One region of the Demequina sediminis genome, then DNA from elsewhere that is predicted to be linked to it. Evidence: predicted binding sites of a transcription regulator. Region 1 holds the regulator's gene; each other region holds the start of a gene.
What was found. Region 1 encodes HspR, which represses chaperone genes until heat shock. Its sites were predicted from a motif close to AAGTTGAGTCNNNNNGACTCAACTT; they were not measured.

Region 1 (3,269 bases):
CCGCTTCACGGAAGGGCAGCCATGACCGACAACCAGAACCCCACCCCCGACGAGGGCGCCGAGGCCGAGGCCGAGCGCATCCTCGCCGACGCCGCCGCGAACCTCTCCGGGGCATCGTTCCTCGACGAGAACCGCGACGGCATCGACGACCTCAGCACGGACGAGGCCGGTGCGGACGACGCGCTCGACGCGGCCTACGCCAAGGCGGCGGAGCACCTCGCCGACCTTCAGCGGCTCCAGGCCGAGTACGTCAACTACCGCAAGCGGGTCGACCGAGACCGCGAGCTCATCGCGATCAACGCGACCGCGAAGGCGATCGAGGCGCTCATCCCCGTGCTCGACGACCTCGCCGCGGCACGCGAGCACGGCGACCTGGCCGAGGGCCCGTTCGCGGCCATCGCGGACAAGCTCGAGTCGACCCTCGGCCGGCTCGGCTGGTCCTCGTTCGGCGCACCCGGCGACGGGTTCGACCCGCAGCTGCACGAGGCCCTCATGTCGCAGCCCAGCACCGAGGTCACCGAGCCGACCATCCAGCACGTCGCACAGCCGGGCCACAAGGTGGGCGAGCGCATCGTCCGCCCGGCGCGTGTGATCGTCGCCCAGCCCGAGTAACCACCAGCCGAAAGGAGGCGCCATGACGAGCCAGGACTGGTTCACCAAGGACTTCTACGCGACGCTCGGCGTCTCCAAGGACGCCGGCCCGGACGAGGTCAAGAAGGCCTATCGCAAGCTCGCGAAGGACCTTCACCCTGACCGCAACCCCGGCGACGCCGCCTCCGAGCGCCGCTTCAAGGACGTGGGCGAGGCGTATGCCGTGCTGTCCGACCCCGAGCAGCGCAAGCAGTACGACGCGATCCGCGCCATGGGCGCGGGGGGCGCGCGCTTCCAGGCCGGTGGAGGCGGCGGCACGGGGGGCTTCGAGGACATCTTGGGAGGGATGTTCGGCGGCGGCGCGTACCCCGGAGGCGGCAACGTCCGCTTCCAGACGGGAGGCGCGGGGGGCTTCGAGGACATCCTGGGAGGGATGTTCGGCGGGGGCCGTGCGCGTGGACCGCAGAAGGGCAGCGACCTCGCCGCCGCGGTTGAGGTGTCCTTCCGCCAGGCCGCGGAGGGCGCCACCGTCCAGTTGGGTCTCGACGGCAGCCGCGTCTCGACGCGACTGCCCGTCGGGGTCAAGGACGGCCAGCGCATCCGTGTGGCGGGCAAGGGCCGGCCGGGCGGCAACGGCGGCCCGCCGGGCGACCTGCTGCTGACGGTGCACGTCCAGCCCCACCCGGTCTTCACCGCCGACGGCCTGAACCTCAGGGTCAAGCTGCCCGTGCGGTTCGACGAGGCCGCCCTGGGTGCCCAGGTAGACGTGCCGACGCTCACCGGCGAGAAGGTCCGCGTCAAGGTGCCGGGCGGAACGCAGTCGGGGACGACCCTACGCGTCAAGGGGCGCGGCCTGACGTCGAAGAAGGGCACCGGCGATCTGCTAGTCACCGTCGAGGTCGCCGTGCCCAGGAAGCTCTCGCGAGAAGCGAAGCGCGCGGTTGAGGCACTCAGGGAGGCCACGTCGGGCGAGGACCCGCGCGCAGACCTGTACCGCGACGCGACCAGGTAGGAAGCAGGAACGATGCCCGCTAGCGTGGGCGCGAAGGAGGTGCACGGTGGAGCAGCCAGACGTTGACGAGCCAGTGTTCCTCATCTCCGCTGCCGCGGAGCTGGCCGGAATGCACGCGCAAACCTTGCGTCAATACGACCGGCTCGGCCTGGTGGTGCCGCGCAGGCGGCCAGGCGGCGGCCGCAGGTACTCGCTCCGTGACGTGGCCGTGCTGCGCGAGGTGCAGCGGATGAGCCAGGAGGAGGGCATCAACCTGGCCGGCATCGCGCGCATCCTCACCCTCACGCGCCGCGTGCAACAGCTCGAGCACGAGGTCGAGCGCCTGCGTCCGCGCGCGGATACCGGATCGCGCGTCTTCACGACCGGTCCCACCGGCAACGTCGTGATCGTCGAACGCGGGCGCCGGGCGCGGCGCGACGAGGGCCGCGCGGTCGTGGTCTGGACGGGCAGGCGAACCTAGTTCGCGACCCCGCGGGCGTCGACCGCGAGCGCGACGTCGACCGCCGCGGCGTAGTCGGAGAAGGGCTCGTCGCTCATCGCGTGCGTGCGCCGCAGCAACTCGAGGCTCACATGACCATGCAAGGTGGCCCACATGCGAGCCGCCGCCTCGTGCCACGCCGTGGGGTCGGCATCGGCGCTGTCCAGCGCGGCCGCGACGCGTGCACGGTGGGCGAAGAACGAGTCCCACGTCCGGTCGCGGGTCGTGTCCGAGGGCTGGTGGCCCGCCACGGCAGGCACGAACATCGTGTGGAACTGGGGCGCGTGTTCGAGCGCCCACGTCCGGTACGCGAGTCCGGTCGCGATGAGGCCGTCGCGGCCGCCGCCGCCGTCCTCGAACGCACGGTCGAGCGCGGCATCGAGAGAGTCGAATCCTGCCTCGACGACCGCGTCGATGAGGCCCGACTTGCCGCTGAAGTGCGTGTAGACGCCCATGGTCGAGCACCCCGCGGCCTTGGCGACCGCGCGGACCGTGAGGCCAGCGGTGCCCTGCGCCTCGACGATGGCGATCGCGCTGTCGAGCAGTCGTGACCGAAGGTCGGCGAGGGGGGATTCGGTCATAGGGAAAATAATAGGTGAAGGGTTAACCTTCACAGTCACGCGAACAGGTCCGCTGCCCCGTCGACCAGGTGAGACGACGAAGGGCCGACACCGCCCTCAGCTCGGTGCCGGCCCATCGCCCCCTCATCTCTGCAGCGACTCCACGAGTTCCACGGCGTAGTCGTGGAGATCGGGAAGTGTCTCGATCCACACCCGCGGAGGTTGCCGCATGAGGTTGCCGACGCGCATCTGAACCGCGCGCCGGGAGATGTGATCGCGGAGATCCGCCACGCCGCGGCCCATGTCGGGTCCGCGAGCGATGAGCACCGCGTAGAGACCGTCGGCGAGGCGGGCCATCGGGTGACCCTTGCCGTACGCGTCCTGAAGCGACTGGCCGATCGCGGCGTTGCGCGCCATGCGGTGCCACGGGTCGGTGTCCGCGGCGGCCACGTCGACCAGGACCAGCGCATACGAGGTGCTGACCGCGCCGCCGTCGCGCTCCACGGCGCCGTAGAGTTCGCCGAGCCGCGCGACCAGGTAGTCCATCGAGCCCAGGCCGGACTCCGGATCGTTCATCACCGGCACCACGCGCTGCGTGGCCTCGCCCTCGGTCCACCCCTCGCACAGC
Region 2 (3,269 bases), on a different contig from region 1:
CGCGGCGACACTTGCGAGAGCAGCCGCCGCACGCGCCGTCTCGGCGTCGTTCGGCGCGACGTTCAGCGCGCGGAGCGCCGCGATGGCGGGGGCCGCGTCGGCCAGCGGGCCGGTGGCGTCGCCACGCAGCAGCCGCTCCTGGTCGCGGGGCGTGAAGTCGTTGCTCGTCATGGTCCTGTGATCGCCACGCCGCGCCGATCGGTTACATGACCGTCAGGATTTCTCAGCGTCGCGCTTGGCGCGGGCCCGCCGGAGCGCGGTGATGGCGCGGTGCTGGGCCACCTTCACCGCCGACTCGGATTTCCCGACCACCGACGCCGTCTCCCTGACCGACAGCTCGCCGACCACTCGCAGGAGCAGGATCTGACGCTGATCCTCGCTCAACCCGGACAGGAGATCTGCGGTCGCCACGGCCGCGTCGCGGACCAGCACGGACTCCTCCGCGCTGGGGGTCGCCACGCGGTCCGCGCCCTCGGCGAGGTCGGTGAGCTCGGTGTCGACGACCTTGGGGCGACGGCCCGCCTTGCGATGCGCGTCGACCATGCGCCGGTGCGCGATCGAGAACACCCACGAGCGGAAGGCGGACTCGTCGCCGTCGAAGGAGGCGATTCCCTTTGCGACGTGAAGGAAGGTCTCGGCGGCCTCATCCTCGGGCTCGGGCGAGCCGCGGCCAGCGAGGTATCCGCGGACGGGACCCGCGAGGTCCCGGTAGATCTCGCTCCAGGCCCACTGCTCGCCCGCACGTGCCGCAGCCAAGACGCTCTCGAACCCGTGCCCGAGGGTCACGAGGCGGAGCCCTGCACGGTGAATGAGCGCCAGTCAGACATGGAGGGAGACGCTAACACGGTCGCGAATACGCCCGCTTACGACAAAACTCCCCGCCGCGAACGGTGAGGAGTTTCATGTCGTAGCCCCGACGGGATTCGAACCCGCGCTACCGCCTTGAGAGGGCGGCGTGCTAGGCCGCTACACAACGGGGCCCTAGCTGCATCGGCCACCCTCCCGGGCGGCTGGCGCGAGATAAGACTCTACAGCATCGGCGCGTCGTTGCACAACCACCGGCTGCGCTGGCGGAGCGGCCACCCGATCGGCCACGCCGCCCCACCGTGCGCAAGTCACACATCTGGCGCCACGTAGATCGTCACCGAACGGGGAATCGCGAACACCGGTCGCGAGAGGTGTGACTTCCGCTCGACACGACAAGGTGCCGGACCCCCGCCCTCCCCCGCTCCACTTGCGCCGCCGGATGTCGTTACGTAAACTTGAGCGTAGGCGGCTCAAGTCTGAGGCAGCCAGCCGCAAGAGAGCACCACGCACCACCAGGAGGAACTCATGTCCGCTCAGCCCTACGCCCCCGACACCCAGGAGCAGGCCAGCGCGCTCGAGCAGTTCGGCCAGGACTTCACCGCCCTCGCCGAGTCCGGCGCGCTCGACCCCGTGATCGGTCGCGACGAGGAGATTCGTCGCGTCATGCAGGTGCTCACGCGCCGCACCAAGAACAACGCGGTCCTCATCGGCGAGCCCGGCGTGGGCAAGACCGCGATCGTCGAGGGCCTCGCCCAGCGCATCGTCGCGGGCGACGTCCCCTCGTCCCTCAAGGACCGTCGCGTCATCGAGATCGCGATGAGTTCGCTGGTCGCGGGCGCGGCCTTCCGCGGCCAGTTCGAGGAGCGCCTCAAGGCGATCCTCAAGGAGGTCGAGGAATCCGAGGGCCGCATCATCCTCTTCGTCGACGAGCTCCACACGATCGTGGGCGCCGGCAAGGCCGAGGGCTCGGTCGACGCGGGCAACATCCTCAAGCCGATGCTCGCGCGCGGCAAGCTGCGCATGATCGGCGCGACTACGCTCAACGAGTACCGCGAGCACGTCGAGACCGACTCGGCCCTCGAGCGACGCTTCCAGCCGGTCTTCGTGGGCGAGCCCAGCATCGAGGACACCGTCGCGATCCTGCGCGGGCTCCAGGAGAAGTACGAGGTCCACCACGGCGTCAAGATCACCGACGAGGCGATCGTGGCCTCCGCGCGCCTGTCCGACCGCTACATCACCGAGCGCTTCCTGCCCGACAAGGCGGTCGACCTCATCGACGAGGCCACGAGCGCGCTGAAGATGCAGCTCGACTCGATGCCCATCGAGCTCGACCGCGCGCGCCGTCGCATCATGCAGCTCGAGATCGAGCGCACGCAGGTCGCCAAGGACAAGTCCGAGCACGCCAAGGCGCGCCGCGAGGAGATCGACCGAGACATCGCGAGGCTCCGCGAGGAGTCCGATGCCCTCAACCTGCGCTGGGCGCGCGAGAAGGAGCTGATCGTGCGCGTGTCGCAGGCCACCGAGCGGCTCGAGCAGCTGCGCGGCGAGCTCGAGCGCGCGGAGCGCTACGGCGAGCTCGAGAAGGCGGGCCGGATCCGCTACGGCGAGATGCCCGCCGCGGAGCGTCAGATCGCCCAGGCACGCGAGGAACTCGAGGCGATCCCCCCTGCGGAGCGCATGCTGCGCGAGGAGGTCACGGGCGAGGACATCGCGGGCGTGGTCGCGAAGTGGACCGGCGTGCCCGTCGAGAAGCTCCTCACGGACGAGTCCAGCAAGCTCGGCCACCTCGAGGACCGCCTCCACGCGCGCGTGGTGGGACAGCATCGTGCGATCGCGAGCGTGTCAGACGCGATCCGTCGCGCCCGCGCGGGAATCTCCGACGCGAACCGACCTATCGGCTCGTTCCTGTTCCTCGGCCCCACGGGCGTGGGCAAGACCGAGCTCGCGCGCGCCCTCGCGGAGCAGCTCTTCGACGACGAGCGCGCGATGATCCGCATCGACATGTCCGAGTACATGGAGTCCCACGCGGTCTCGCGTCTCATCGGCTCGCCCCCCGGCTACGTGGGCTACGACCAGGGCGGACAGCTCACGGAGGCCGTGCGTCGGCGCCCGTACAGCATCGTCCTGTTCGACGAGGTCGAGAAGGCCCACCCCGACGTGTGGAACGTGCTGCTGCAGGTGCTCGACGACGGCCGCCTCACCGACGGCCGCGGCCGCACGGTCAACTTCACCAACACGATCATCGTGATGACCTCGAACCTGGGGTCGGACGTGGTGCTCGCGTGGGACGGGGTCGACCGCGAGGCGCTCGAGCGTGACCTGCAGGCGGTACTGCGGCGCGCCTTCAGGCCCGAGTTCCTCAACCGCCTCGACGACGTCGTGATCTTCGACCGGATCGACCCCGCCGCGATGGAGGGAATCGTCGACACGGAGCTCACCAAGACCGTCGCCCGGCTCGCGGA
Region 3 (3,269 bases), on a different contig from region 1:
CGTGTCGCTGTCGATTCTGCAGGCGAACTACTTCGTGGACTACTCGCTCGTGCTCGCGGGCGTGCTGTTGGCAACGGTGCCGCTGCTCCTCCTGTTCATGTTCGCCGGACGCCAGCTGGTGTCGGGCATCATGCAGGGCGCGGTGAAGGGCTAGGAGGGGATGCCTGTCGCCGTTGGCGGGCATGGGGTCATTTTCGAGATGATGGCCTCATGCCCGCCGATGAAGGTCAGCCCATGACGACCGTCGGGCGCGCCTCCGCGCCCACCCTCGAGCTGGTGGCCGCGCGCGCGGGGGTCTCGCGCGCCACCGTCTCGAGGGTGGTCAACGGGGCTCCGTCGGTGTCGCCGCCGATCGCCGAGGCCGTGCGTCGCGCGATTCAGGAGCTCGGCTACGTCCCCAACAGGGCCGCTCGTTCGCTCGTGAGCCAGCAGTCTCAGGCGATCGCGCTGGTCGCGCCCGAGGACGTCAACCGGTTCTTTGGGGATCTGTTCTTCGCGGAGATCGTCGCGGGCATCGACGCCCGTCTCGAGAACTCCGACTACGTGCTCAACCTGATGATCGCGAATCACGACCCCAGTGGGAAGACGATGCGCTACCTGGGTGGCGGCGCGGTCGACGGTGCGATCGTGGTGTCCCACCACACGTCCGACCGCTTCCTGCGACGCATCACCGAGTCCCTTCCCGTAGTCTTCGGTGGTCGCTCCGCGGTGGCGGGGCCCGACACATACGTGGTCGACGTCGACAACGTCGCGGGAGCCGAGACGGCGACCCGCCGCCTCATCGAGCGAGGCTGCCAGCGGATCGCGACCATCGCGGGCCCGCTCACGATGCAGGGCTCGATCGACCGCCTCACGGGCTGGCGTCGCGCCCTCGACGAGGCCGGGGTCGCGGCCGGTCCCGTGGTCGACGGTGACTTCACGATGTTCGGTGCCGCGCGCGCGATGAGGGAGATCCTCGAGTCGCGTGACAAGGTCGACGGCATCTTCGTCGCCTCCGACCTCATGGCCTCCGGCGCGCTACCCGTGCTGCTCGACCGTGGCATCCGGGTGCCCGAGGACGTCGCGATCGTGGGCTTCGACGACTCGAGCGCGGCGCTGTCGACGGGTGTGCGGCTCACCACCGTGCGCCAGCCGTCGCGGGAGATGGGCTGGCACATGGCCGACATCCTCATCGACGTGCTCGCGGGGCGGACGGATCGCGAGCACTCGCTCATCCTGCCCACCGAGCTCGTGGTGCGAGACTCGGCCTAGGCAGGCAGGGTTCCCGACTCTCATACGCGTGTGCCCCGGCGCCCGAGTGGGGCCGGGGCACACGTCGCGTTAGTCGGTGCTCACCGCGATGCGGCGCGGCTTGGCCGCCTCGGACTTGGCGACGGTGACGGTAAGCAGGCCGTCCTTGTAGGACGCCGTGACCTTGTCGGGGTCGACGCGGTCGGGCAGGCGCACCGCGCGGTGGAACCGGCCGAACCTGCGCTCGACGCGACGGAAGCCCTCGGCGTTCTTCTCGTCGTAGAAGTTGCGCTCGCCGGAGACCGTAAGGACGTTCTCCTCGAGCGACACGTCCACCTGGTCGGGCTTCACGCCGGGAAGCTCCACGTGCATCGTGAAGCCGTCCTCGGTCTCCTCGACGTCGAGGGCGGGGGAGAAGGCTCCCGACAGGGTCGTGTCGGTGTCTCCAAAGAACTGCTGGACGATGCGCTGGAAGTCGTCCGGCCACGGCGACGCGGCAGCGGCCGGAACGGAGCGACGGAGAATCTCTCGTGCCATGATCTGACCTCCTTGGAGGATCGGGTGGCCCGGTCGGGATGGCGCCCTCGCGGGCGAGCGGTGAAGCGCTCCGCCTCCAGGATAAGACTTGAGCGGCCTTCGCTCAAGTCAAGCGTTCCTCCTGGCACACGAAGTGTTTCTGCCGCCCGGCCGGCGCGGTAGGCGCGCTACTCCGTGTCGTAGGGCATGCGTCCGACCCGACCGGGGTGGGTTACGTGACCCAGCCATGCGACGACGAGCGTGATGATCGCGGACAGCGCCATGCCGGCCCCGATGTGCACATGGAGCAGCAGCGCGCCGGCGAGCGCGCCGAGCCCGATCAGCACGACCGCCCCCGCGCGCCGCTTCCACGGCTGCCCGCCTCCCGTGCCCAGCACCGAGTCTGACGCGAGGCCCGTGATGGTCGAGGTGACCACCACCGTGGTGACGTCCTTGACCGCGACGTGGCGCGCGGCGGCCGCCTGGCAGCCCATCGCGAGGCCCAGGGCGGCGGTGATCGAATACTGGAGCACGTGCCCCGGCTCCGCGACGAGTGCCGCGGGCACCGCCGCCAGCGCGATGATGATGCCGACCGCGACGAAGAGCACGGTGTGGCGCGCGGTCCACGCCGCCGCCGCGCCGCGCAGCGCGCGACCCCCAGCGGCCGCGCCCGCCATGAATCCGGCCAGCGCGATCAGGGGCCCCGCGACCGGCAGCCCGGTGTCGCCCGCGAGGGCCATGCCGAGGATCACCACGTTGCCCGTCATGTTGCCGGTGAAGACGCGGTCGAGGCCCAGGTAGCCGACCGCGTCGATGATGCCGGTCGAGAACGTCAGGGCGAGCATGAGCCCCAGGTGGGCGTTGGCGGGATTGCGGCGCATCCGGTCGAGCACGGGACCTCCGGGTGGGTGGGGCCCCGGCCGGGTCCGTTGACTGCGCCCGGGGCGGCTGTAGTCTCGGCCACAGACTAGGGCACACACATCACGGGAGGTCGCGTGGCCGACTACCAGGGCATACTTCAGCCCGGCGAGAACCTGGACGGTTCCGCCTACCTTCCCGCCGACGCGTCGACGGTGGGATGGGGCCGGCTGCCGCGACGCGGAGACGCGCCCGTGGTGACTCTCGACCCGGGTGACGAGATCACGATCGACACGGTGAGCCACGAGGGCCTGTTGCCCGATCAGGGGCAGGATCCGGCCGCGTTCTTCGGCGCTCACGGCGTGCCGAGGGAGCGCGTCCTGGACGACGCGATCGCGATCGCGGCGACCCGCACGCGCCGCGCAGAGGACGGCCCTCACGTGGTGAGCGGGCCCATCGCGGTGCGGGGCGCCCGGCCGGGCGACCTGCTCGCGATCACGCTGCTCGAGGCCACGCCGCGGGTCGACTACGGCGTGATTTCCAACCGCCACGGGCGCGGCGCGTTGGCTGGCGAGATGCCCGCCGGGCCGCACGACGTCAGCGTCTTCACGCCCATCTCCCTGGAGGCGGACGGAGAGTGGCGGGGCCGCCTCCCGCTCACCGAG

Region 2: ABEA62_RS11075 (ATP-dependent Clp protease ATP-binding subunit) is a predicted target of HspR. The motif match lies at 1,260-1,284, and genes of this name have one in related genera.
Region 3: ABEA62_RS07780 (Hsp20/alpha crystallin family protein) is a predicted target of HspR. The motif match lies at 1,853-1,877, and genes of this name have one in related genera.

What each region holds. Positions count from the first base shown of each region.
Region 1 is NZ_BAABRR010000003.1:63,624-66,892, forward strand. Features, by position in the region: gene ABEA62_RS03655 (nucleotide exchange factor GrpE) at 22-612, shown strand; gene ABEA62_RS03660 (DnaJ C-terminal domain-containing protein) at 635-1,603, shown strand; gene ABEA62_RS03665 (heat shock protein transcriptional repressor HspR) at 1,650-2,063, shown strand; gene ABEA62_RS03670 (TetR/AcrR family transcriptional regulator) at 2,060-2,662, opposite strand; gene ABEA62_RS03675 (hypothetical protein) at 2,786-3,269, opposite strand, start outside.
Region 2 is NZ_BAABRR010000013.1:22,416-25,684, reverse strand. Features, by position in the region: gene ABEA62_RS11090 (hypothetical protein) at 1-171, opposite strand, end outside; gene ABEA62_RS11085 (RNA polymerase sigma factor) at 214-786, opposite strand; tRNA gene ABEA62_RS11080 (tRNA-Glu) at 909-981, opposite strand; gene ABEA62_RS11075 (ATP-dependent Clp protease ATP-binding subunit) at 1,333-3,269, shown strand, end outside.
Region 3 is NZ_BAABRR010000007.1:70,297-73,565, forward strand. Features, by position in the region: gene ABEA62_RS07770 (carbohydrate ABC transporter permease) at 1-154, shown strand, start outside; gene ABEA62_RS07775 (LacI family DNA-binding transcriptional regulator) at 211-1,251, shown strand; gene ABEA62_RS07780 (Hsp20/alpha crystallin family protein) at 1,321-1,767, opposite strand; gene ABEA62_RS07785 (YoaK family protein) at 1,935-2,639, opposite strand; gene ABEA62_RS07790 (acetamidase/formamidase family protein) at 2,742-3,269, shown strand, end outside.